3 regions of the Leptospira langatensis genome follow, and region 2 is predicted to be linked to each of the others. Evidence: riboswitches for the same ligand, from Rfam matches in the RefSeq annotation. Region 2 holds a riboswitch; each other region holds the start of a gene.
What was found. A riboswitch is a leader RNA that binds a small molecule or an ion and turns the genes downstream of it on or off. The one in region 2 is predicted to bind cobalamin.

Region 1 (7,389 bases), on a different contig from region 2:
AATAAATCAGGCAAAGAGAACTTCCCAAAAATAGCTTTTGAGGATCAGGTCAACGACGATCAGCGGAAATATTCCCGCTACGTCTGCGATTCTAGAGCAATTCCTCACGAAATCGACGGCCTGAAGCCTGTTCAAAGAAGGATTCTTTGGGCAATGTGGAATTCAGACGCGAGAAACAGATTCACTAAGACCGTAAAAGTCGCAGGTCTCGCTATGGGATATCACCCTCATGGGGACCGTTCCATCCAAGACGCTCTTTCTCAGATGGCTCAGGACTTTACATTCGCGAATAATCATCCTTTAGTCGCTGGAGAAGGTACTTTTGGAGACGTATTGGATCCGGGAGCCATCGCTTCTCCTCGATACACAGAGGTAAAGCTTTCTGACTTCGTAAAGGATCTGGGATTCTTTGAAAGCTTACCCGATATAGATTACGTTAAAAACTACGACGAAACGGAAGATGAACCCATCCACTTCGTAGGAAAAGTTCCTATCGTTCTATTGAACAATATTATGGGAATTGCAACCGGTTTCCGTTGTTTTATTCCCGGACATAAACTTTCCGCAATCATCAATTCTCAAGTCAACTATCTCAAGACTAAGAAGCCTCTTCCTTTAAAACCTTGGTACAAAGACTATAAAGGCGAAGTGAAGATGGCAAAGACCGAGGCGGGGAATATCACGATGACTACCACCTTCGGTTTTACTTGGGAAGGTGATACCCTCTATCTTACCGATGCTCCTATGAACTGGAATAGGGAGAAGGTGATCAATCTTCTGGATGATATTCTGGAAAGAAAAGACTCTTGGCTGAAAGACTATGTGGATCATTCCAGCCAAACCTTCCGTATAGAATTGAATTATAAGAAGGGAGAAAAACCGAGCGCGAAAGAAATCGCTGCGGTAATCTCCAAAGAAGATACCCAAACTCTCGCAAATAACGTGATCACGTATGACGGACGTTTGAAGAATTTCGGGCCGGAAGAGATCATCAAAAGATTCTGCGATTTCCGCAAGACCCACCTGATCCGCAGATTCAAGCGTTTGGCGGGTTTGGAAGAAGAGAAGATCGCAAGAAACTCCGAATTGATCCGTTTTATCAAAGAGAAATGGAACGAGAAAGTAATCGATATCAAATCCAAAAAGGATTTCGAAGAGAAGCTCCAAAAGTCTAAATTCGTCTATTATGAATGGTTGGCTTCCATTCCCATCTATCGGATGACCTTGGAAGAAGTTCGCAAATGCGAAGAAGCCATCGTAGAAGCTAAGACTGCCCTTTCCAGATACCAGGGCTTGGTCAAAGAAGATAAAAAATTAACCGAATTCATGATCGGGGAATTAACCGAACTCAAGGATAAATGGGATAAGGAATGAGTACTGCCAAAACCAAAACCGAAAAGAAGCCCGCAGCAGCTAGCGAACGGAACTTCAAGAAACTCTCCAACGTAGAACACGTAAGGATGAGGACCGGAATGTGGTTGGGACAAAATTCTGCATCCACATTCGAGCAGCATTTTTTCCGCAAGAATACAGACGGAATGTACGAGATCGTACATGAGGAATTAGAAGACGTTCCTGCCAAGCTAAAGTGTTTGGACGAGGCTTGCATGAACGCGGTCGACGAATACCGCAAGAACCAAAAAGACAAATCTATTCCTGAAAAGGATAAGATGTCCAAGCTGATCATCCAGCTTTCTTCCGACAAAAAAACCGTAACTGTTTCCGATAACGGCCGCGGGATCCCCGCTAAAAATGCGGAAGGCGTATATCTCCACCTGATGTATGGAGAGAACTTCGACGATCATGTCAAACAAGACCATGTCGCCGGACAGAACGGAGTGGGTATCTCTCTCGTAAGAATGGTTTCTTCCTATTTCAAGGTAAAGACTACCAACGACGGAGTTACTTTCAAAAAGCTATTCTCTCTTCACGAAGACGCAAAGAAGCAAATACGTTCTTATAAGCTCTCTAAAGAAGATACTGAAAGGGTTTTCTTATACTTCGACGAGCACGGAAAATTCGAGGATTGTCCTCTTCTTACCAAGGATCAGATCGATAAGCTCCAACCTATTTGCAAAAAAACGAATATGATCGAAGCGATCGAAAAAGGAACAAAAGAAGATCACGGAACTTCCGTGGAGTTCGAGTTAAGTCCTAAGTATTTCAATAATCTGGACGTTTCCTTTAACGTAGATCTCATGAAGCAATATCTGCAAGATATCGCTATGACGAATCCTGGCCTCGAAGTGCAATTCGTTCATAAGGGAAAAAAGGATAAGTACAAGTTCAAGAAAGGTTTGGAAGAGATCTTCTCTCATTCCGAGCTGACCTATTATAAAATGGATTATCAGGCTCCCGCTGCCGGAACCCAACTTCACCTAGAAGCGTATCTGGTGATCGGACAGAATAAGAACCTGACTTGGGTGAACTCTATCTTTGCTCCACAAGGCGGTTCCGCGATCGAGTATTTGGAAAACAGACTTTGCGATGAGATCCGTAAGAAAAGCCAGATCGTTTCTCTCGAGAAGAAGTTGAAGACGAGCTGCACTCGTAACGACGTCCGGAACTGTTTCCACATGTATGTGAACATGAGGCTCTTAAACCCTCGCTTTAAGTCCCAGGATAAATCCTATCTGATCAACGACTTGAACGAAGACATTCGTAACGCAGTAGATAAGCATCTGGATAAATTCATCAAGAAAACAGGCCTCTTGGAAGAAGTAAAACTCCAAATGGAAAAGAGAACCCAGCTCAAGGCTTTCGAAGACGCACAACGCGGATTGAAGAAGGCGAGCAAGATGAATATCCCTAAGCTCATGCCTCCTACCGGAAAACCAAACGATCCGGGTCGAGTATTATTCGTGGCGGAAGGAGACTCGGCGATCGCAGGTCTTCGCCCAGCTAGAAATCCGAAATTGCATGGCTTATTTCCTTTAAGAGGAAAGCCCATGAACTGCAAGGGAGTTTCTCTCGCAAAGGCAATCGCTAACGAAGAGTTAAAGAACATAGTTGCGATCCTCGGACTTCCGTTGGACCAAAAAGTAAAATCCATAGATGAGCTGAATTACGAAAAAGTAAGTATCATTACAGATGCGGACTTTGACGGATACGCGATCCGTTCACTCATGCTTTCTTTCTTTTATGAGTATTGGCCGGAACTATTCGAACTAGGTCTGATCCATATTTCTAGCGCGCCTCTCTACGAAGTAGATGTGAAAATGGGAGATGCAAAGAAGTCGGAAACTGTCTTCTGTATCGATGATAAAGACTACGATGCTTTGATCAAGAGAGTGGAAAAATCAGGCGGTCAGGTCCTGCGTAAAAAACGGAACAAGGGATTGGGAGAAACAGGCAAGGAAGCAATGAAGTTCGCGGTGGATGAATGTATGACCAAGATCACCATCGGGAACAAGAAAGAGGCTTCTAAGATCCAAAACCTTTGGTTTCACAAAGACTTTGCAGAACAAAGAAGGGATGCGATCTCCGAATACGCAATGAGTGTGATCGAGGACTAAGATCCTTCTGGACCCGGGAGCACTCCCGGGTTTCTATTTAAATTTAGTTTTTCGAAGTAGGATGGATCACTAAGAAACTCGTGCCTTCATTGTCGCCAAACGAATTTATCTCATCCTTTCTATCTTTTAAGATCTTATAGCAAAGTCGATAAAAGGCAAGCTCTCCATCAATTAAACCAAATTCACCGCTCGGATCGCGGAGCTGAGAGCCGCTTCGATCGTACCCGTAATCTCGCCGGTATGCTCTCCTGCGAAGAGGATCCGATCGAAAGGCTTTCTCAATATAATTTCAGATCCGAAGCTTCCTGGTGGAAAGATCGCAATCCCGTTCGGAACGTATTCTCCTTTGGATTCGGTAAAATATATTTTTTGGATCTGCAGATCGTTCTTCAGTCCCAGCCTACTTAAGGTTAATCGAATATACTCGACCTTCTGATCTTGGTTGGCAGAATCGAATACGGAAAATCTATCTCCACTTGCAATAATCCCCAATACCTTATCCGATCCGTCGGATTTTGTTCCGGCATCGTACAGGAACTGAGCCGCAGCGTCGGAATGAACAGAGAAAGGAGTAGAATCCCAAGGAGCCTCTTTGAGCACTAAGAATGTCTTGAATATCTGGGAGTATCTTACTCTAAGAGCGGCGAGTAGCTTTTCCTTATCCAAACCTGGATTCCATTTCACTTTAGAGATCTGGTTTACAGGCAACGTGCAGATACAATTGGAACCGGTGAATTTCCTTCCTGAGGCAGTGCTCACCGTTACCCCATTTGCATCCTGATCCACGGAGAGAACCGGATCGGAAAATACGAACTCTGTATTCTCGATATTGAGCACGAGAGTCTTGGCTAAATTTTCCATCCCCCCTTCTAAGCGGCTATTGCGTTTGGGGAATTGTGCCAGATCTCCTAGCACCTTCTCTGCAGAAAGAACTCGAATACCATCTCCATAATGTAATGATAATTTATGGTTTAATAATACCAGATCCTCCGCAGAAATGCCTTGGTATAGAAGATAATTATAAATGCTGATCCGATCCAACTCTTGTTGTTGGGTCGTATTGAGTTTAGAATTTTGTGCTACTAGTTTGCTTAAGGTATCTTGGGCCTCAGGACTCATATCCCAAGCGCCTGCTTTCTTATAAGTTCCTAAGAATAGATCCGGCTGTAAAGGAGCAGATTGCAATTTCAATCCCAACTCTCTTACTAAACTACGCACCGTCTTGTCCTCGGAAGAAACCCATTCCCCGCCTAAGTCCACTACGTTCCCGGAAGGATCGGTAACGGACCGTACCCTTCCTCCGACTCTATCGGTAGCTTCTATCAAAGTGACTTTGCTTCCGGTCTTTCCTAATAGATAAGCAGAGTATAATCCGGCAAGACCGCCACCTAAGATGATGACTCTTTTTCCTGAGCTAGTACCTTGTGCTCGGATCTCTCCTTTACGTGTTCCTAGTAGTGCTGCTGCCGTTAAGACTCCGGCCTTTAAGAATGTAGATCGACTGAATTTCATCGCATGTCCTCGAGAGAGTCTTCAAACGGATCCTCTGATCTTATTTTCGGTCATAAAGAAAGATCTTTCTCTCACTTTTTAGGAAACCATTCTCTTAGAAAACGGTCCAGGTTTTTGCCTTGCCAATGAAAGTATCGAAACAAAACCTGGTACTACGCTTTCAGGGAGGAAGTTGGGTGTAAATCCCACGCTGACCCGCAACTGTGATGTCCATCTTTGGATGGAATAAGCCAGATCTTCCCCGCGATACAATAAACCTCGAGGTTGGGGTGTATCGTAAATCTCGCCTACCAGCGCATCCGCGCTTCTGCGAGGGGGCCCCGAAAGCGATGTCGGGGCTCTCGAACGGAAAAGTAGATCTTTTGTTTAAGGAACGAATCGACTAAACCACTTCAGGTGGCTATGTCGGATAACGTATCATTCTTTGCTAAGCTCTCTTTCTCCCAGATTCCGACGAAATCAGGAGAATAAAATGAAAAAAATCAACAACTCGTTCACGACGATCTTAGTGCTGATCGCCATTTCTCTTTTTAACACTGGATGTTTCGAACCAAGCTCGGGCAATTCTGACGAAAATGTTCTAGGATTAGTCGCTTTAAGTACGATGAATCCGATCGCAGGTAATTATTCCGCTTATAACGGAACTCCCGATTTTCCTGGAGATTCTTACAGTGCAGATGGATCCCAAATCACCGGTGAATTAGCAATATCGAATACACTAGTTGCGCAGACATTTATCGATGCAACTTATGGAAATAGTTATCTCTACGGGATCATCAAAGAGATCAACGTTGCTAAACAAGTTGTCTATGTTCAATTCAGAGCTGATTCGAGTTACTCCCAAGGAGACTTTGCTTGGTACAGATGGACGAATAACGGCGGTTATCTGTATCTTTGCCCCGACCTCTCCGGAGTTTCTTCTCAAACTACCTTAGCTTCAGCTAAAGCGGACGATCTTGATACGTATTCCGATCCTACAAATATCAATGCTGGTTGCGGATTGAATAGCGGCTTTAGTCCGACTTTCTGGACCAGATTGCAGAAGAACTGATCTCCATTTTGTGTTAGTGAGGACAATGAAATGAATACTTTTAAATTTATGGTCTTCTACATTTCGCTCTGCTTGATCCTTTCCAATTGCGGAGGATCGGGAGGAGGAGATGAGGCTGCAGCGCTTGCACTTCTTGGAAATTCATCCGCTCCTGCTTATTCTAGTCCTTGTGATTCCTTAGTTCCTGAAACAGGCAGAGGTGTTTTTGTCGCGGACCAACTCATCTCTGCTCCCGGAAATACCGGTATCGGTTATAAAAACGCAAACTGTGCAGCGGATGGGGTCCGAGGCCAGGGAGAATTCAACGGCTCCTTGGACGTTTATACTCTGGCTGCGACCGGAAGCGGAGCCTCCATCATTCTGGGTTGGTCCGGAGGGAAGGTGCAACCTTCTACTGGGATCGATTTCATCGTATACGAGAATCCATTCTTCGTCGGAGTCCAAAATAGTTCCAATCCGTTCAATGCGGTTTTTCTAGAACCGTTGATCGTTGAAGTCGGGAATGATCAGACGAATTGGTGTGGCTGGAACCCGGCATATACCAATTCCGATCCCTATACATTCTCGAATAACCCTACATACTGGAATCGTTTTGCGGGAATTACTCCTGTAGCTTATAACCAAGATTCGAATCCGATGACGGTTGCTGAGGTATTCGACACGGATATAGTGAACGGAGGTGGCGGCGGGGATGGTTTCGACCTATCTGACGCTAACTTTGGTGACAGTGGAAGCGGTTGCGATAGCACCTTAAAGAGTAATATTCAAACAAATGGATTTACTTACATAAAGATCTCCGCTGCCAAAACCATTCTCAGCTCTTTGCCTATAGACAGCGCTCATGCCAATCCAGATATCGACGGAGTCGCCGCAAAATCGGTTAGTCCTTAATTAAAAATTTATTATATGTGAAAAACTGTGATCAGACCTAAAGAAGTTCATCAATTGGATTTAGACAAAACATTACGCCATAAGATCGATACTAAGACCAAGCCACTAGGAGCTCTAGGTAGGCTGGAAAACCTCGCGTATCAGATCGGAACCATTCAGAATACCGTTCATCCTGTTTTAACCGACCCTCATCTGCTTGTGTTTGCAGGAGATCACGGTCTGGCTGATTCGGGAGTTTCCGCTTTCCCAAAAGAAGTTACTTACCAAATGGTATTGAACTTCCTGAACGGAGGCGCAGCGATCAATGTCTTCTGTAAACAACATGATATCAGCCTACTTGTGGTAGATGCCGGAGTCGCAGGAAATTTCGAACAGGCACATCCGAATTTTATTTCCGCAAAGATCGCATCAGGAACTCGT
Region 2 (7,389 bases):
GGATTTCCGCATCGTCCCATTTGACTCCTATCCTGGAGAAAGCATTTTGAATGGAACTTGGGGCCGGGATGAATTCCACATGCTCTTTTCCTACTTTACGGATAATTAAAGTACCGATTCCGAAGAATAACGGGTCTCCGGAAGCAAGAACACAAACAGTATGCTCTGCGGACAATTCTGCGATCCGATCTGCACTTTTGAGTAGATCACCTTTAATTACGATCCTTTCCCCATCAAATTGAGGGAAGAAGTCTAAATGCCTTTCTCCACCCGCAAGGACTCTCGCTCTTGCGACTGCTCCCATTGCCTTGCTGGAAAGTCCGACGCAACCGTCGTCTCCTATTCCTACTACTGTAACTGCCTTCATGGATTCTCCTTTGCGGACAGAAGTAAAAGAGCATGGATGATAGAAACCGCGATCGTACTTCCTCCTTTTCTCCCTTGGGTCAAAATATAGGGGATAGTATGCAAATTTTGGAATTTAGGATCTAATAATGCTTCTTTGGATTCTGCTGCGGATACGAATCCTACGGGAACCCCTATGACCAAGGAGGGTCTAGCTCCTTCTTCTTGGACTAACCGAACGATCTCCAGGAGAGCTGTCGGAGCGTTTCCGATTGCAATAATACTTCCTTCTAAGAGGTGCGAGTTATGCGCTTTTCTCATGGATTCTATCGCACGAGTAGAGTTGGATTCTTTCGCCTTTTGGATCACATCCGGATCGCTGATAAAACTATAGGTCCGACAACCATACGTGTTTAGACGCTCCGTATTCAATCCGGCCAGGATCATTTGCACGTCGCAGATAATGGAGCATCCATTCCGTAGCGCCTGAATTCCGTCAGAGATCGCATTCGGATGTATCTTAGTTAGATCCCTATACTCGAAGTCCGCAGTAGCATGGATGATCCTTCGGACCACTTCCCATTCCTTGGGAGGATGCGAATGTGTTCCCGCTTCCTCATCAATGATGGAGAAGGAATTGTTTTCAATTTCCCTTCCTAGGGAAGTCATTTGGCGCATATCGCTCATTCTGAAATTTCCTCTTTGATTCCCCAACCTTCCGGGGCTTCGAATTTGCCAAGAAGTGTTCCGTCGAAGTCCACCATATAAGTGGACACTCTTAATCCTAAACCGTGCTTGGAGCAGTTATGTGATACGATCTCGCAGATCTTAGTCGTAATATGGAAGAAACCAGCTTCTTTACAAAGATCTAATACATGTCTTGCGGTATTCGCTTCCTCTATTTCATTACAGAGGAATTCGGGCATATCTATGGATCTTGCGATCCTTGCAAGCATCTTGGTGTTGACGGAGGAACCTCCTCTATGTGTCATCATAACTCCGTCCGCCATCTTTGAAAGTTTACCGATCATCCCCACGACGATCACATGATCCATACTTTCCTTAATTGCAGTCTTGATCCCAGTCCCGATAAAATCGCCGACTTGTATGAAAGCGACCTCATTGATCTCCGGCAAGAGGTCCATAGCGAATTTCTCCGATTTGCCTCCGGTGGTGAGAATGATCCGATGTTCGCCGTATTCTCTCGCAACTTGGATCGCTTGTATTACACTTGCTTTATATGCCGCAGTCGAGTAGGGCTTAACGATCCCGGTAGTCCCTAGGATAGAGATCCCGCCGATCAATCCCAATCTTTCGTTCATCGTCTTCTTGGCCATCTCTTGGCCGCCAGGCACGCTGATCACTACCTCCGCTCCGGAGAAAGCGGAGCCGATCAATTCTTCTAAGATCATTTCTGTGATATTCTTTCTTGGGACGGGATTGATGGCGGGTTCTCCAATTTCCAGTCCGAGGCCTGCCTTAGTCACCACAGCCACTCCTTCTCCTCCTTTCAGGACGATCTGGTTCTCTGTGTTTAAGCGGACTTCGGCAGTAAGCTCCGCACCGTGAGTACAGTCCGGATCGTCTCCCGCGTCCTTGATGATACTGCAGATGGCTCCGTCCTCTGTGAATTCGCAACGTTTCAATTCGAATATTACTTTTTTCTTATTTGGAAGGGTAGTCTCTATCTCTTTTATAGGTTGGCGGAGAAGAAGGATCCGAGTCGCAGCTTTTGCGGCCGCCGCCGAGCAGGCTCCGGTAGTAAATCCTTCTCTTAATTCCTTTGCCGCCATCGGATGGTCCTAAGCCGGATAGATCTCGTGCACAAGGTCGTGCATCTCTTCCAGATCTAAATACAATGTCTTGAAGGATTGGGCGGAGTTCTTCAGATCCAATTCCACTTTCTTGGTAAGGATCAAGAGAGAAGTGTAATAAGGGATCTTCGGATCTCCGGATTGTAGCGCGGAGATCTTTTGTTCCAGATCCGTAAGACTTGCTTCGAAGAATCGGATCAGGTCCTCGAAATTATTCGCACTTGTAAGAGAAAGGATAGGTCCCGGATGAGAGAGAGCCTCAGGGCCTATTTCGTTCTTTTCATGTTCAATCACGGATTGGTCCTTGATCCCTAGGACATTCATCATCCCGATCCTAAGTGCAGCTATTTCATGGCATGCCATACTATATTCCTATTGCATAATATTGTCGACCAACCTGGATACGAGTCGGTCTTGTAATAAATGTTCGTTGACTAGATCTTCGGCGTCTTCTTGGTTCACTCTTTGGTACCATACACCGTCCGGGTAGACGACCACAGCGGGGCCTTCTCCGCACCTTCCCATACAAGAAGATCTTGATATTTTAAAGTCCTTGTTTTTTCCCTTTTCCTTTAGGATGGATCTCATTTTTGAGACGAGAGAGGAACTTCCCTTGTTAGCGCAATCAATACTGTCGCAAACAAAAACATGTTTCTTTAAATTACGATGCGGGAATTCGTGCGGAGCAGCTTGGTTATGCGTTTCTAAATGACGGATGCTCCAGAGAAGCGCTTTCAATCCGCCGACCTTATTCGAGAGTCCGGGAAGCTGAGATCTATACTCGCAAGTATCACAGGGAAGGGAAGATCTTCCGGAGATCGCGTCATGGATCCTTTCGTTCATTACGAAAAAAAGATCCGGATCAGGCCCTATGTAATCGGAAAGTTCCGTCTTGATCCAAGGGAACTTCCGAGAGAAGTCTTGGACGAGCTCTTGTATCTTTTGGATCAACCTTCCCCCGAAAAGGAAATACGGAAGCACCAAAAGTCTCTCAGGTCTCAGTTTAGCCGCCATCTCCAACGTTTCCGGAAGAAGGGGACTCGTGATTCCTATGAAAGAAGGAAGAACGAAGGAGAAGGAATTCCCTTCCTGAAAGAGACGGACCAATTTATAAAAATCGCTATTCGCATCGGGATCGGAAGAACCGCGATTGACCAGGATCACTCCGGTTTTCGCTTCTTGCTCGGGAGAAATTGAAAGAAGGGAATGGCTCCTTCTTCTCATCAGGTCGATCAGATTGGAATGGACTCCCAGGCTATTTGCGATCTTAAAGGAATGTTCCGGGAACTCGGCTCGAATTCTGTCCAAAACGATCGGAATATCGTTCTTGATATGGCCCGAAGTGAATAGAAATAAAGGAAATATTATAATATTAGAATGTTCTTTTGATAAATCCCGGAGCGAGGACTCCAGGTCGGGCTTCGCTAATTCAACGAATGCATGGCTGATCTTCCATTGAGGTTTGGTTTGCGCATAGGAGTCAACCAGAGAGATGAATTCCTGATTCGAATTCTCTTCCCTGCTTCCATGTCCTAATACCAAGATGCCCGGAGAAGTATGATTCATGCTCGCCCTAGATCGCTTATTGGGAGGGATCTCTTTCTTTGTAATAGGAAGAAGCAAAGAGATAGAACCAACCAAAAGAGAAAGTTCACGATCCAAGAGATCGTTTCGAATTTGGACCGAAGGTCCAAGGGAGTAATGGATTCTTCCGAAAGAATAGGAGCTCCAGATAGAAAGGGAAGGGAGATGCTCGCAAAGAGGACTGCCAATCCCAATCCCCATTTCCAGACTTCTCCGCGTTTAGAATACGCAAGAAGTCCTGAAAAGAATGCAAATCCGCAAGAACAAGAGAGTACGCAGAAATACCACCAAGTCTGTCTGGCCCCATAATCCGCTTCCCCCGCTAATCTTCCGGGGAGTTCAGGCGGTAGCCCCATCGCTGGGATCCCGAAGAATATTAGAAATCCTGAAACTGCAAATAGGATCGAATTTAAAAGGACTTTTAAGAGACTCTCTTTTCCTTCTACCGAAAAAGGAGGAAGAAAATGGGTCCAGAGAGCGCAGAGGATCCCGAATCCGATCCCTAAAAGGATAGAACCGAAAATGGTCCAGAGATTCCTTTTGGAAAGAATATAGGCCTCATCTTGTAATTTAAATTTATCTAAAGTATTTGAGGTATGAGGTCCGTTTGTATGAGAATGAGTATGTTGACTTTGCCCATGCACATTTAGATCAGCATCTACATGCGTTTTTAAGGGAGAAGTTTGCGTCTCAAACTTCTCCGCTTCTAAGATGAAAGGAGAATTCAAAAGAAAGATCAAGATCCCCAAAAAGAAGCCGGAGACTATTCCGGATAGTATGCCTATCCAAGTGACCTCTGCAAGATTCGATCTCAATGGCATGGAAATCCGGTAGAATGCCTTATATCATGGAAAGCATCGTGCAGATACAGCATAGGTTCCAAGCCAACGAAATAGACGATGGAAAGAGCAGAGAATGCCAAAACCAAGGCTAAGGAAGTCGCGATCCATGACCTGACGGCAACGGACGAGACTCCTGAAACGGAAATCGCGCGCATATACATCCCTCCTAAGAGATGATCACCTAACACGAAACAGACGAAATGCGAATATGACGCAACTAACCGTCGGTTCGCTATGTTAAAACAAAATTAATTTAGCTACGCATCCGTCTTACATCCGAGACTGGATACATACTTCAGGATCTTTGTGAGGCGTTTTCTGACTTGAGATCGACCTACTCGACACGTCTTCCCAGGTATGAACCCAGTGACATCGTGTGCCTTTCGTCCCTCTTACAGCGGCGGGTACCGTGACGGATTTGCACCGTCTTCCCATAGATGCATGGACATCTATGATCCTACAAAAATAGACTGAGATTCCAGGATTTAATTTCGTTTGAATGATTGTATAGCATTTTTTTAGTCCTTGGCCCTTAAAATTAAAGACCAAGGAATGCCGGAAGGACATGATCTAAGATCAGGGAGACTTCGGGCTGGCCGATAAATATCAAGATTTTCGCTTCATTTTTTCCCTTGTTCTCCCTTTATTCTATTTTCATTATACGTTATTCTGTATTATAGTTTGTGACCGGCTCGCTACGGCAGAGTGCGGCCGAAAGGATGTGAAAGATGCACAGAGAAAATAGGGTAACGTTTCTTGCAGTGGTTGGAGCGATTCTTTATATATTAACGAATTGCCAAGTAGTGGACCAATCTAACCAACGCGAGTTTGCAGATAACGAAGTAAAATTCCATTCTGTTACCGGAAATGCGATCAAAGCATATGCAAAGAATGATAAACAAACAAAGAAACCCTGGAAGGTAAGACTCGTCGCTTTGGGGATGATACCTAGTTTTGATCAGGACGTCTCAGAAGAAGCTTTTGAGAGCAAATTAAAAGTAATCTACGTAGATAAGCCTGAGTTAAAGAATTTAAGCAATGTATTGAAAGCGAATAAAGGAGAGACGCAGGCCGCACCTCCGATCCAACCTCCTGAGTTTTCCGCTTTTCTCGGACTGGATGCTTTTAATCTAGAAAAACTCGCAACGACAGCGACGAACTCTTCAAAACAGAAGAAGTTGCCTTTTTCGTTTTCTGGAAAAGATGGCGAGGAGGGAGAGCTGATCGTTTATTTATTTTTTCAGAATATTCCACCCGCGTTTAGTAGGGCGGGGATCGTTCCTGACTCCACCAAAGGACATCGGATCTTGGATTCTTCCATTCGAGTCAGTCTTTTCTTGAAAGAGAGCGGTTCTAAATTAGAATCCTTCCGCTGCCAAAAGCGTATTCTTACGGAGTATCCGAGCGATTGGTTGCTTACCGATTGGCTTTTGTCTAAAGGATCCACTGTAGATTCCCTTGTGATCGGCAAAGGGCTGCCGATCCGTAAGAACGAAATAAAGATCGGACAAGAAACCTACTCGGTTGAAGCTGTCCTTTCCGAATGTTTCCAGGGATTAGCGAAAGAGATCTGATCTACTGTTTCTTTCGGGGAAGTATATGATAAAAATAAGATATACTTCCCCTTGCGTCTCAAACGGCTCCGCGTCCTTTTTGGCTGGCAAAGTAGACATGCTTTCTGGCTCTCATCACATCTCCTAAAGGCTTATGCTCCAAGAGGGCTTCCCAAGGATCGAAAATAGTCTCTTCCACCTTTTTCTGAAAAGATTCCCCATCTGCGGAATTCAGGTCTTGTTTCGGAAGGATGAGTTTTGCGATCGTAAGATAGGGTGCCTCTGATTCCGGCCAATTTACGGATGCATCTTCGATCGGAGTCGTCTTCTCGTCCGCAAAGAATTGTGCCTGGAGTTCGTAAGTTAAGGATCCCTTTTGGAGCCTGGATTTCATATCCTCTCCCCAGTCTTTAGATGCATTCTTTTCGATCTTCTCTTCCTTGGGAGGCAGAAGGCGGAGCCTTCCCGCATACGCACCGAAAGAGATCGGTGCGGCACTAAAGAACTTCTCGGTTGCAAATCCGCTGAAAGGCTTATTGAAACTGGCGCCTGCCTTTTTGATCTTTGCGAGCGCTCCAAAGAATCCGTAAGTCTTAAATAGATATTTGAGTAAGGCTCCTCCTCCGTTTGCCGCGGCGACGACGATCCCGACAAATTCATCGCTTTTAGGAGAAGAGAAAGCCTCTAGGTTGATGAGCAAAAAATCCTGGAAGGATGTATTTCCATTTCGTAATGCACTTGGGCCGGATACTCCGCTGACCTTAAGTGCGAATCCTCGGATGTCTCCGATCCGGTCTGATTGTAGCTTCATGCTTCCGCTAGAGAGACGGATCCAAGTCTCGTAGCGCCCCGGTTTGGAGAATAGTCCTTGTTTGGCGTGTTCCGGCAAGTCCGACAAGACTTCCAGTTGGGCCTTGATCCCCAACAATTGCTTTCTATGCAAAGTGCGTCCTTTTCCGAATTTTGCCGAATTTACTTTTTGTATGGCTTGGAACTTCTTTACATATCCCGCATAACGTTCTTCCTCGTTAGCGGCTATATCTTCCTTCCAGTTCTTGCTGATCGGTTTCATTTTAGGCTCCCATTCTTCTTTTTTAATCTGGCTTGCGCCGCTTTCAGTTCGGAATCGGCAATTTTCAGGGTAAACTCCGGAAAATGTTTGAATAAGGAATATTGCAGCCAAGAATCCCAGCCGGTATATCCGAAGAATTTCCTATTCGGGATCCATTTCAGTATTGCCTTAGAAACACT
Region 3 (7,389 bases), on a different contig from region 2:
GTTATCCTAAGTTCCTGCATTTTCGATTGCGGCCTTGTATTGACGGGCACGGATGTAGGCAGAGAATTACTCGGTTTATCTAATAATCAGAAGGACGATTCGTCTGAGAAGATCGCTTCCTTATTGGGATTGGTCTCGGGCTCTTCTCTTCTAGAATTCAATCCCACCACTTTAACTATGGCGGTGTTTGCTTATCAGAGCTACACTGCCTCTATCAAAACTCCGATCCCTTCTACATGGACAAATGACGGAGAATCCTTTTTGGATCTTACTCTGACTCCTAGCGGTTGTCCTTCCGCGAGTGATGATAATTATACCTCCATAAGCTTCTCAGGTTCGTCGAGCTATTCCGCTCAGAATGCGACGTTTCGGTTTTTAGGTACAGGGAATTGCGTTATTATTCACAGTGTGAGCGGAGCTACCCCCGATATCGGTCTGCCGACGGGAGCTGTAATTGGGATCCTTCCTGTTGTGATCACTCCTTAATGATGCAGAAAGACTCTCGTAATTTAGAAATAAAAACCGCTTTTCTATGAGAAAGACTTTCAAAAAACTTCCCTTAGCATGAAAAGAATCGCGGTATTATTTTCTCTTCTTACACTAGTCTTATTATTCTCCGTAAATTGCGGAGCCTCTTATGTTCTCTTCAATCCCGATACCGGTTTGCTTGTTGGGAGTGACAATAGTAAGAAAAAGGACCAAGAAAAAGCTCCTCTTTTCGCGCTTCTTGGGATCGCTAGTTCGATTGCTACATTCTCTCCGAATCCGGTAGTCATACCGTTCGGGACTTCCGGATCATTCTATTCTTTGGATATTCCGAACATTCCGAACTCTTGGACTCAATCCGAATTTGGTTTTAATATTTTTATCCAAGCGTCTTGCAATAATGCTAGTATTACTACCATCGACGGAGTGGATGGGGCTTCTACTTCCAGTCCTTCTTTCCAATCGGTTGGATTTGAGCCGATTTCGATCTCATTTTCCGGGGGAAATATAAATTCGAATCTGGTTGGTTCCTGTGTCTTTACTCATGCAGTCCATAACCCGACAGCGAATTTTCTGCCGGAAGGTTTTCCCTTGGGCAATCTTACTGTTATCTTTGATCCGTTCGTAGGGGCGGTCATCGGTTCGGTTTGGTTCGCAGACTTTCCTTCTGCCCAAAGCGACCTCATCGGAAGAAAACAGCTTTTCTAAGGGAAAGGTTTTCAAAAACCTTCCCTTAGTATGAAAAGAATCGCCGCATTATCCTCTCTTCTGGGGATACTATTCCTTCTTTCCGAAAGTCAATCTCTCCATTCCGTTGAAACGGAAACTCTCAAGATCAAAGCTGTGGGAGACTTGGTCATGGGAACAAATTACCCTGAGAACAAGCTTCCTGCGGACCCGAGACGTACCTTATTTACCGAAGTAGAGCCCAGTTTGAAAGGGGCGGATATACTATTCGCAAATTTTGAAAGTACTCTTACTGACTATCCTCATTGCGCTAAGAATATCAATCGTCCTCTTATCTTTGCATTTCGTACTCCTCCATCGTATGCAAAAATCCTAAAGGATGTGGGATTCGATATCGTATCCATTGCGAATAATCACAGTTTGGATTTTCATGTGCAAGGATTCGAGGATACAGCCAAGAATCTTTCCGAAGCAGGAGTTCGATTTACCGGAAAGAAAGGTGCCATCACTTATATGAATGTGAAAGGCATTTCTATCGCATGGATCGGATTCAGTCATATGGAAAGTGCTCATAATCATGTGAATGCGATCGAAGAAGGAGTTTCCTTGGTGAAAGAAGCTAAGAAGAAGGCTCAACTCGTCTTTATATCCGTGCATGGCGGAGCGGAAGGTGGACCAGCTCTTCATGTGAAGAATGAGCAAGAAAGATTCTATGGTGAATATCGAGGAAATCTAGTCGCTCTTTCTCACGCTTTGATCGATGCAGGAGCGGATCTTTTCATAGGCCACGGCCCTCATTTGCCTAGAGCCATGGAATTGTATAAAGGGAAATTGATCGCTTATTCTCTCGGGAACTTTTTGGGCTATAGAGTATTCTCTACCAAAGGATACGGCGGCTATTCCTTAGTTTTGGAAGCCGATCTGGATAAAAAGGGGAATTTCGTAAAAGGAAAGATTTTGCCTTTGCAATTGAGCCAGAACGGGATCCCGGCCCCGGATCCGGATGCAAAGACTGTAGAATTAATGCAATCCTTGACCAAGACGGATTTCCCAGGAAAAGGACCGAAGATCCAGTCGGACGGAACCTTCTTTCCTTAATTCATTTATTGGAATATTCTAATATAGAAAAGCCCGATCTCGCGGTGGCGAGAGCGGGCTTTTTAGTTTAGGGATCGGATCCTAACTTATTGTTGCGGTTTAGGGGTCGGATCTAAGGCTCCTGCCGGCGCCTTGAAGTTGATCTCGAATAGATCGTAATGGGATTCTCTCCATCCGGTAGTGAATGCTACCGAGATCCCCATATAATACTTGGTCGCGTATTTTAAGGTCTTGGTCGCATAGTTCGCCATTTCCTCGTCGGTGATAGAGAATGGATGCACTTTTCCTCTTACTTCGTCCAGGTAGGTCCCTTCCCAAGTGCCGATCATGGTTCCTTTATATTCCAAACTTAGAATATGACCTGATACGGAGAAATTCCTCTTGGATCCGGATTTTGGAACTACGAATTTGTCCTGTAGATCCTTAGGAGCAGACCTATCCTGGAGTTGAGCTCCTATCACTTCGAAATCCGTGGATAGAGCAATAGGCTCTATTCTATGGATCCTATACTGCAAAAGCACTTCTTGGTTCAAGTTCTTAGTGAGGAAGTTGACCACATCCGGATTCTCGGGGCGAACGCTGAAATCCACCTTCTTCTTTACCGCGGTATAACAAGCGTCTTTTTGATCGTCGCAATTTTCGGACGTGTCTACTGTGGTAACTTCGATCGTACCTTCGTAAGAATCAAAGATCAGACCTCTACTTTCGAATTGGATCAGTTTCGCAACGGTCCAACCTTCGGAATAAGTTCCCGCTGCGGATAAGGAGGATGTGAGTAAGAAGAAGATTCCCGCAAAGAGAATGCTAATAGATCGAGTACGTTTCATTCGGATTCTGAGCTCCTAGTTTTCCTGTCGAAGCCGGAATGTTTCGGCCGACGGATTTCGTGAATCCTTTCCGGATTTCATCCGACATCAAGAAAATATTTCTTTCCGGATCTGAAATTATAGAAGAAGGGACTTTGTAAGAACGCTTTCTATAGGCGCTCCTATATGACGGTTTTTAAGATTGCCCCCCTATCGATCGTTGGGAACCTGGTCTTGCAAGTAATTTGGAACAGGGAATTCGGTGAAATCCCGAAGCTGTACCCGCAGCTGTAAACACTAATAACGATCGGAGATCGCCCACTGTCCTCGGACGGGAAGGGTCCGAATCGGGTGTGAGTCAGAAAACCTATCCGGTTTACTTTCGTACTTTGGCTTTCGGGAGTTAAGGCCTTTCGCTGCATACGACCGAGCGGCGTTTCCTTCCTTCCCGCTTGGAGATTTCTTTGCGCTCGACCTTTGGTAGAAAGTCCGGTTTCTACAGAACTTTTTCTGGAAAGAGGATCCTCTTTCTGGGGATCGTTTTGCTCTCTAAGCCTAGCTTCTCTCAGGATTTGCCAAAGACGGAATCCGCTCCTATAAAGGTGGTGGGAAAAACTACCAAAGCGAACGATCCGGAGAATTTCAGAAAGAACCCGAGTGGTTTTCAAACGGCGATCGATCTAAATCAATACACTGCACGTTATACTAGTCTTCCCGATGTTTTGGAAAGAGAGGCCGGGGTAAGGATCCGTAGATACGGAGGCCTAGGCTCTTATTCAACTCTTTCCTTAAGAGGGACCAACCCGAACCAGTCCAGGATCTATATCGATGGAGTTCCTTTTAATAATACGCAAGGAGGGGAAGTCAATCTTGCGGATCTTCCCTTCGATAATTTGCAAAGCATAGAAGTGTACAGGAGCGGGGCTCCCGTAGGATTCTCGGGTTCTGCCATCGGTGGCAGTGTGAACCTAGTGACACGCACAGGAGGTGGTCCTCCCAAGACCAGAGTGAATATCGGAGGAGGAAGCTTCAATACAGGAAAGGGGAGCGTAACGCATACGGGAAGCTATGGAGGAATAGGCACCAGTCTCTTCTTCTTGGGCGAAAAATCGGACCAGAATTTTTCTTATCTAAACGATCATGGCACTTCTCTTGTAAATCCTTTCGACGATACCATCGACAGAAGAAGGAACGCTCAGTTTGAAAGGACCCAAGGTATGATCGGACTGAACGGGGAGATCGGAAATACCAAGATCAAATTTTGGAACGATCTGAATTATAGATTTCATGGGATCCCCGGACCGGAAAGCAACCAAACCCTGCAAGTGCATCGCAGGTATCTGAGGAATACTTCTACCATAGGAACGGATACCAAGGGACTTCTGGATGGACTCTTGCGAATAGAGACGCGCGCGTTCACTACGATCGCGAACGATGATCTATTCGATCCTAAGTCCGAGTTCTCGAAAGGAACACCTAACTCTTCTGCGATCATTCATCAATCGGGAGCCTATCTCACTCCTACTTTGTATCTATTGGATTATAACCAGATCTTTCGACTTCATTTCGGTTTGGAGAAGGAAAGCTTCGATCGTTCTAGGAGCACTCCTCAAAATATAGATCTGAAATATGAGCCTGGGAAATTCAGGACCTACACTACTGTTCAATTAGAAGATGAGATCCGTTTCTTCGATGGAAAACTCATCTTGACCCCGGGCGTTTCTTGGGACAATTATAGGGATCGTTTTCAATCGGACCAACCTTGGTACCAAAGACAGGACCCGACTGCTTCTCCGGACAAGACTACTAAGTTCTCGAACCCAAAGACAGGCCTCTTATGGAAGATAATCGAAAAAGAAAATTATGGTCTGGATTTTAAGACCAACGCTTCCAAGCAGAATCGGATCCCAAGCTTCTTGGAATTATTCGGAGAAGTGGGGACCATCATCGCGAACAATTCCTTGAAACCGGAAAAGAGTGAAAACTTCGACTCTGGATTTACGGGAAGCTATAAGGACGGAGATCTGAAATCGAGCCTTACCGTTTCTTATTTCAGGAAAAGGATCCAAGACATGATCCTATTCATACCGAATTCACAGTTCACTCTTCGTCCGGAGAATGTGGACTCTGCACGGATTGACGGAGCGGAGGTCTCTCACAAGTCCGAATACAAGGGTTGGAAATTCTTGGTGGATTATACGTACCAGGAAGCGATCAATACGTCCGCTGCTCCGTACTTGCATGGCAAATATCTGCCTCTTAGACCCAGACATGAGATAGGTGCAACCCTTGCGTATAAGAGCAAGATCTGGGAGCTTGGGTTCGAAGGTGTCTATGTGGGGGCCGTCTTTAAGGACCGGACCAACGAATACGTAAATTACCAGCCTGCACGTCAGATCTGGAATGCATATTTTACTCTGATATTATATTCTTCTCCGGAAGAAGAGAACCAAAAGCAGGAAAAGGCTCCTAAGGAATTACTCCTAAGCATTGATCTGCGGAATATGGGAGATAAACGGGTCCAGGATATCGTAGGGTATCCTTTACCTGGTCGGAATTGGTTTGTTACTCTGAGTGCAAGGTTTTGAAGATGAGTAGAAGATACTACATATTCCTTTCGATCCTTATCCTTACTGCTTGCGGGGATATACAAAGGCCTCCTCTGTACACTTTATTCCTCACTCCGAACCTTCCGAATAATATAGGAGTGGTAGCTACGGATTTCAGTAGTAGTGGTAGGTTCAAGGTGCTCAACCCTGAACTACTGATTTCTTATCCGGGACTGACCCCCATCCATTCGGACGCAGTCGCTCGTTTCGGGAATGAGAAAGTATATATTATAAATCGATTAAATAAGGACAGTGTCCAGGTACTGGATCCGAATTTCGGCTTCCAAACTGTGGCGGAATGGTCCATGGGAGCGGGAACCAATCCGAACGATATAGCCATTGTGGGGCCGAATAAGGCATATGTTTCCTTGTACAATTCCAGATTTCTCCGGATCATCGATCCGAGTACGGGGGCCTCTCTCGGGAATATGGATCTGGGAGGATATTCGGAACCGAGTGCTATCCCGGATAACTTGCCGGAAGCCTCAGGAATGCAGATCGTAGGGAATAGTCTCTTTTTATGTTTGGAGAGATTGGATCGGAATGATCCGAGCGGATATTTCCCGCCGGGACCCTGGGGATCTCTATTATTAGAAATTGATATACTAACCGATTCCGTGATCGCGGTGTATACGTTCCCGACGCCCAATCCTGTCGGTAAACCGCAGTTACTGGATCTTTTCGGAGAACCTCATATCGTCATTCCGACCCCGAATCGAATGGGATTCATTAGCGCTTTGGACGGGGGAGTCACTGCGTTCCGACTCTCTACTCGTACTTTTCGTTCAGGATACTTGTATTCGGAGACGACTGCGGGTGGGGACATGATGGTGGTCCAGATCGCAAGCGACCAATTGGGCTATGCTAGCGTGATGGATGCTGGCTTCAATAAAACATTACAAGTATTTAATCCAAGTACCGGTCACAAGATATCCACGTTGATCTTTATTCCTTCTTCTTTTGATGCGAGTCTTTCCAGCATTCTGCTCGGAGACGATGGGATCCTGTACGTTGCTAATACCGAATTCACTCAACCGGGAGTGAGTATGTTTGATACCAAGAATGGGAATCAGCTCATTACGCCTCTACCGGTCTCGGTGGATTTGCAACCTTTCGATCTGATCCAATTGAAAGATTCTCCCTGAAAGCGGATTGACAAAACGCCGAAAAAATGGATCATCCATCGGTGGTTTTTGGAGGCCCTTCTTTTGATTTCCGATATATTTCAGATGATTGCTGCCGGCCAGAAAGCTCAGGTGATCTATTCTTTGAGGGAAGCCCCGGATCTTTGCTCCAAGCAAAATGCCGAAGGCATCACTCCGGTCTTATTCGCACTCTATTTCGGAAAAGAAGATATCGTCCAGGCCTATCTCACTCTTGGGATCCCGTTGAATTTATATGAGGCTGCTGCCTTAGGGAACGAAGAGAGAGTTAGAGAGTTGATCGAGGGAAATCCTTCCTTGGTGCATTCCTATAGTCCTGACGGTTGGACTCCTCTGCATCTTTCCGCGCATTTCGGACATATCTCTTTGATCAAATATTTGTTAGATAAGGGTGCGGACATCCACGCGAAATCCAAAAGCAAGTTCTCTTTGGGAAATACTGCACTCCATTCTGCAGTCGCTTCTTGGAAGACGGATGCAGTGGCACTCTTGTTGGAGTACGGAGCCAATCCGAATTTCACTCAAGAAGGCGGATTTTCT

Region 1: it holds a riboswitch for cobalamin, as region 2 does, so the genes downstream of both, EHO57_RS11435 (LIC13354 family exoprotein) here and EHO57_RS17700 (CbtB domain-containing protein) in region 2, are expected to answer to the same signal.
Region 3: it holds a riboswitch for cobalamin, as region 2 does, so the genes downstream of both, EHO57_RS12715 (TonB-dependent receptor) here and EHO57_RS17700 (CbtB domain-containing protein) in region 2, are expected to answer to the same signal.

Annotation. Positions count from the first base shown of each region.
Region 1 covers NZ_RQER01000006.1:458,037-465,425, forward strand. Annotated here, with positions in the region: gene EHO57_RS11420 (DNA gyrase subunit A) at 1-1,374, shown strand, start outside; gene EHO57_RS11425 (toprim domain-containing protein) at 1,371-3,515, shown strand; gene EHO57_RS11430 (flavin monoamine oxidase family protein) at 3,687-5,027, opposite strand; adenosylcobalamin (AdoCbl) riboswitch at 5,178-5,309, shown strand; gene EHO57_RS11435 (LIC13354 family exoprotein) at 5,500-6,078, shown strand; gene EHO57_RS11440 (LIC_13355 family lipoprotein) at 6,109-6,969, shown strand; gene cobT (nicotinate-nucleotide--dimethylbenzimidazole phosphoribosyltransferase) at 6,997-7,389, shown strand, end outside.
Region 2 covers NZ_RQER01000011.1:358,472-365,860, forward strand. Annotated here, with positions in the region: gene cbiE (precorrin-6y C5,15-methyltransferase (decarboxylating) subunit CbiE) at 1-367, opposite strand, end outside; gene EHO57_RS17675 (precorrin-8X methylmutase) at 364-1,032, opposite strand; gene EHO57_RS17680 (cobalt-precorrin-5B (C(1))-methyltransferase) at 1,029-2,138, opposite strand; gene EHO57_RS17685 (DUF3209 family protein) at 2,148-2,522, opposite strand; gene EHO57_RS17690 (CbiX/SirB N-terminal domain-containing protein) at 2,532-3,725, opposite strand; gene EHO57_RS17695 (CbtA family protein) at 3,722-4,558, opposite strand; gene EHO57_RS17700 (CbtB domain-containing protein) at 4,555-4,746, opposite strand; cobalamin riboswitch at 4,879-5,060, opposite strand; gene EHO57_RS17705 (hypothetical protein) at 5,314-6,159, shown strand; gene EHO57_RS17710 (catalase family protein) at 6,218-7,210, opposite strand; gene EHO57_RS17715 (SDR family NAD(P)-dependent oxidoreductase) at 7,207-7,389, opposite strand, start outside.
Region 3 covers NZ_RQER01000007.1:230,783-238,171, reverse strand. Annotated here, with positions in the region: gene EHO57_RS12735 (hypothetical protein) at 1-486, shown strand, start outside; gene EHO57_RS12730 (hypothetical protein) at 565-1,194, shown strand; gene EHO57_RS12725 (CapA family protein) at 1,225-2,271, shown strand; gene lsa26 (surface adhesion protein Lsa26) at 2,358-3,098, opposite strand; cobalamin riboswitch at 3,290-3,466, shown strand; gene EHO57_RS12715 (TonB-dependent receptor) at 3,599-5,665, shown strand; gene EHO57_RS12710 (hypothetical protein) at 5,668-6,831, shown strand; gene EHO57_RS12705 (ankyrin repeat domain-containing protein) at 6,898-7,389, shown strand, end outside.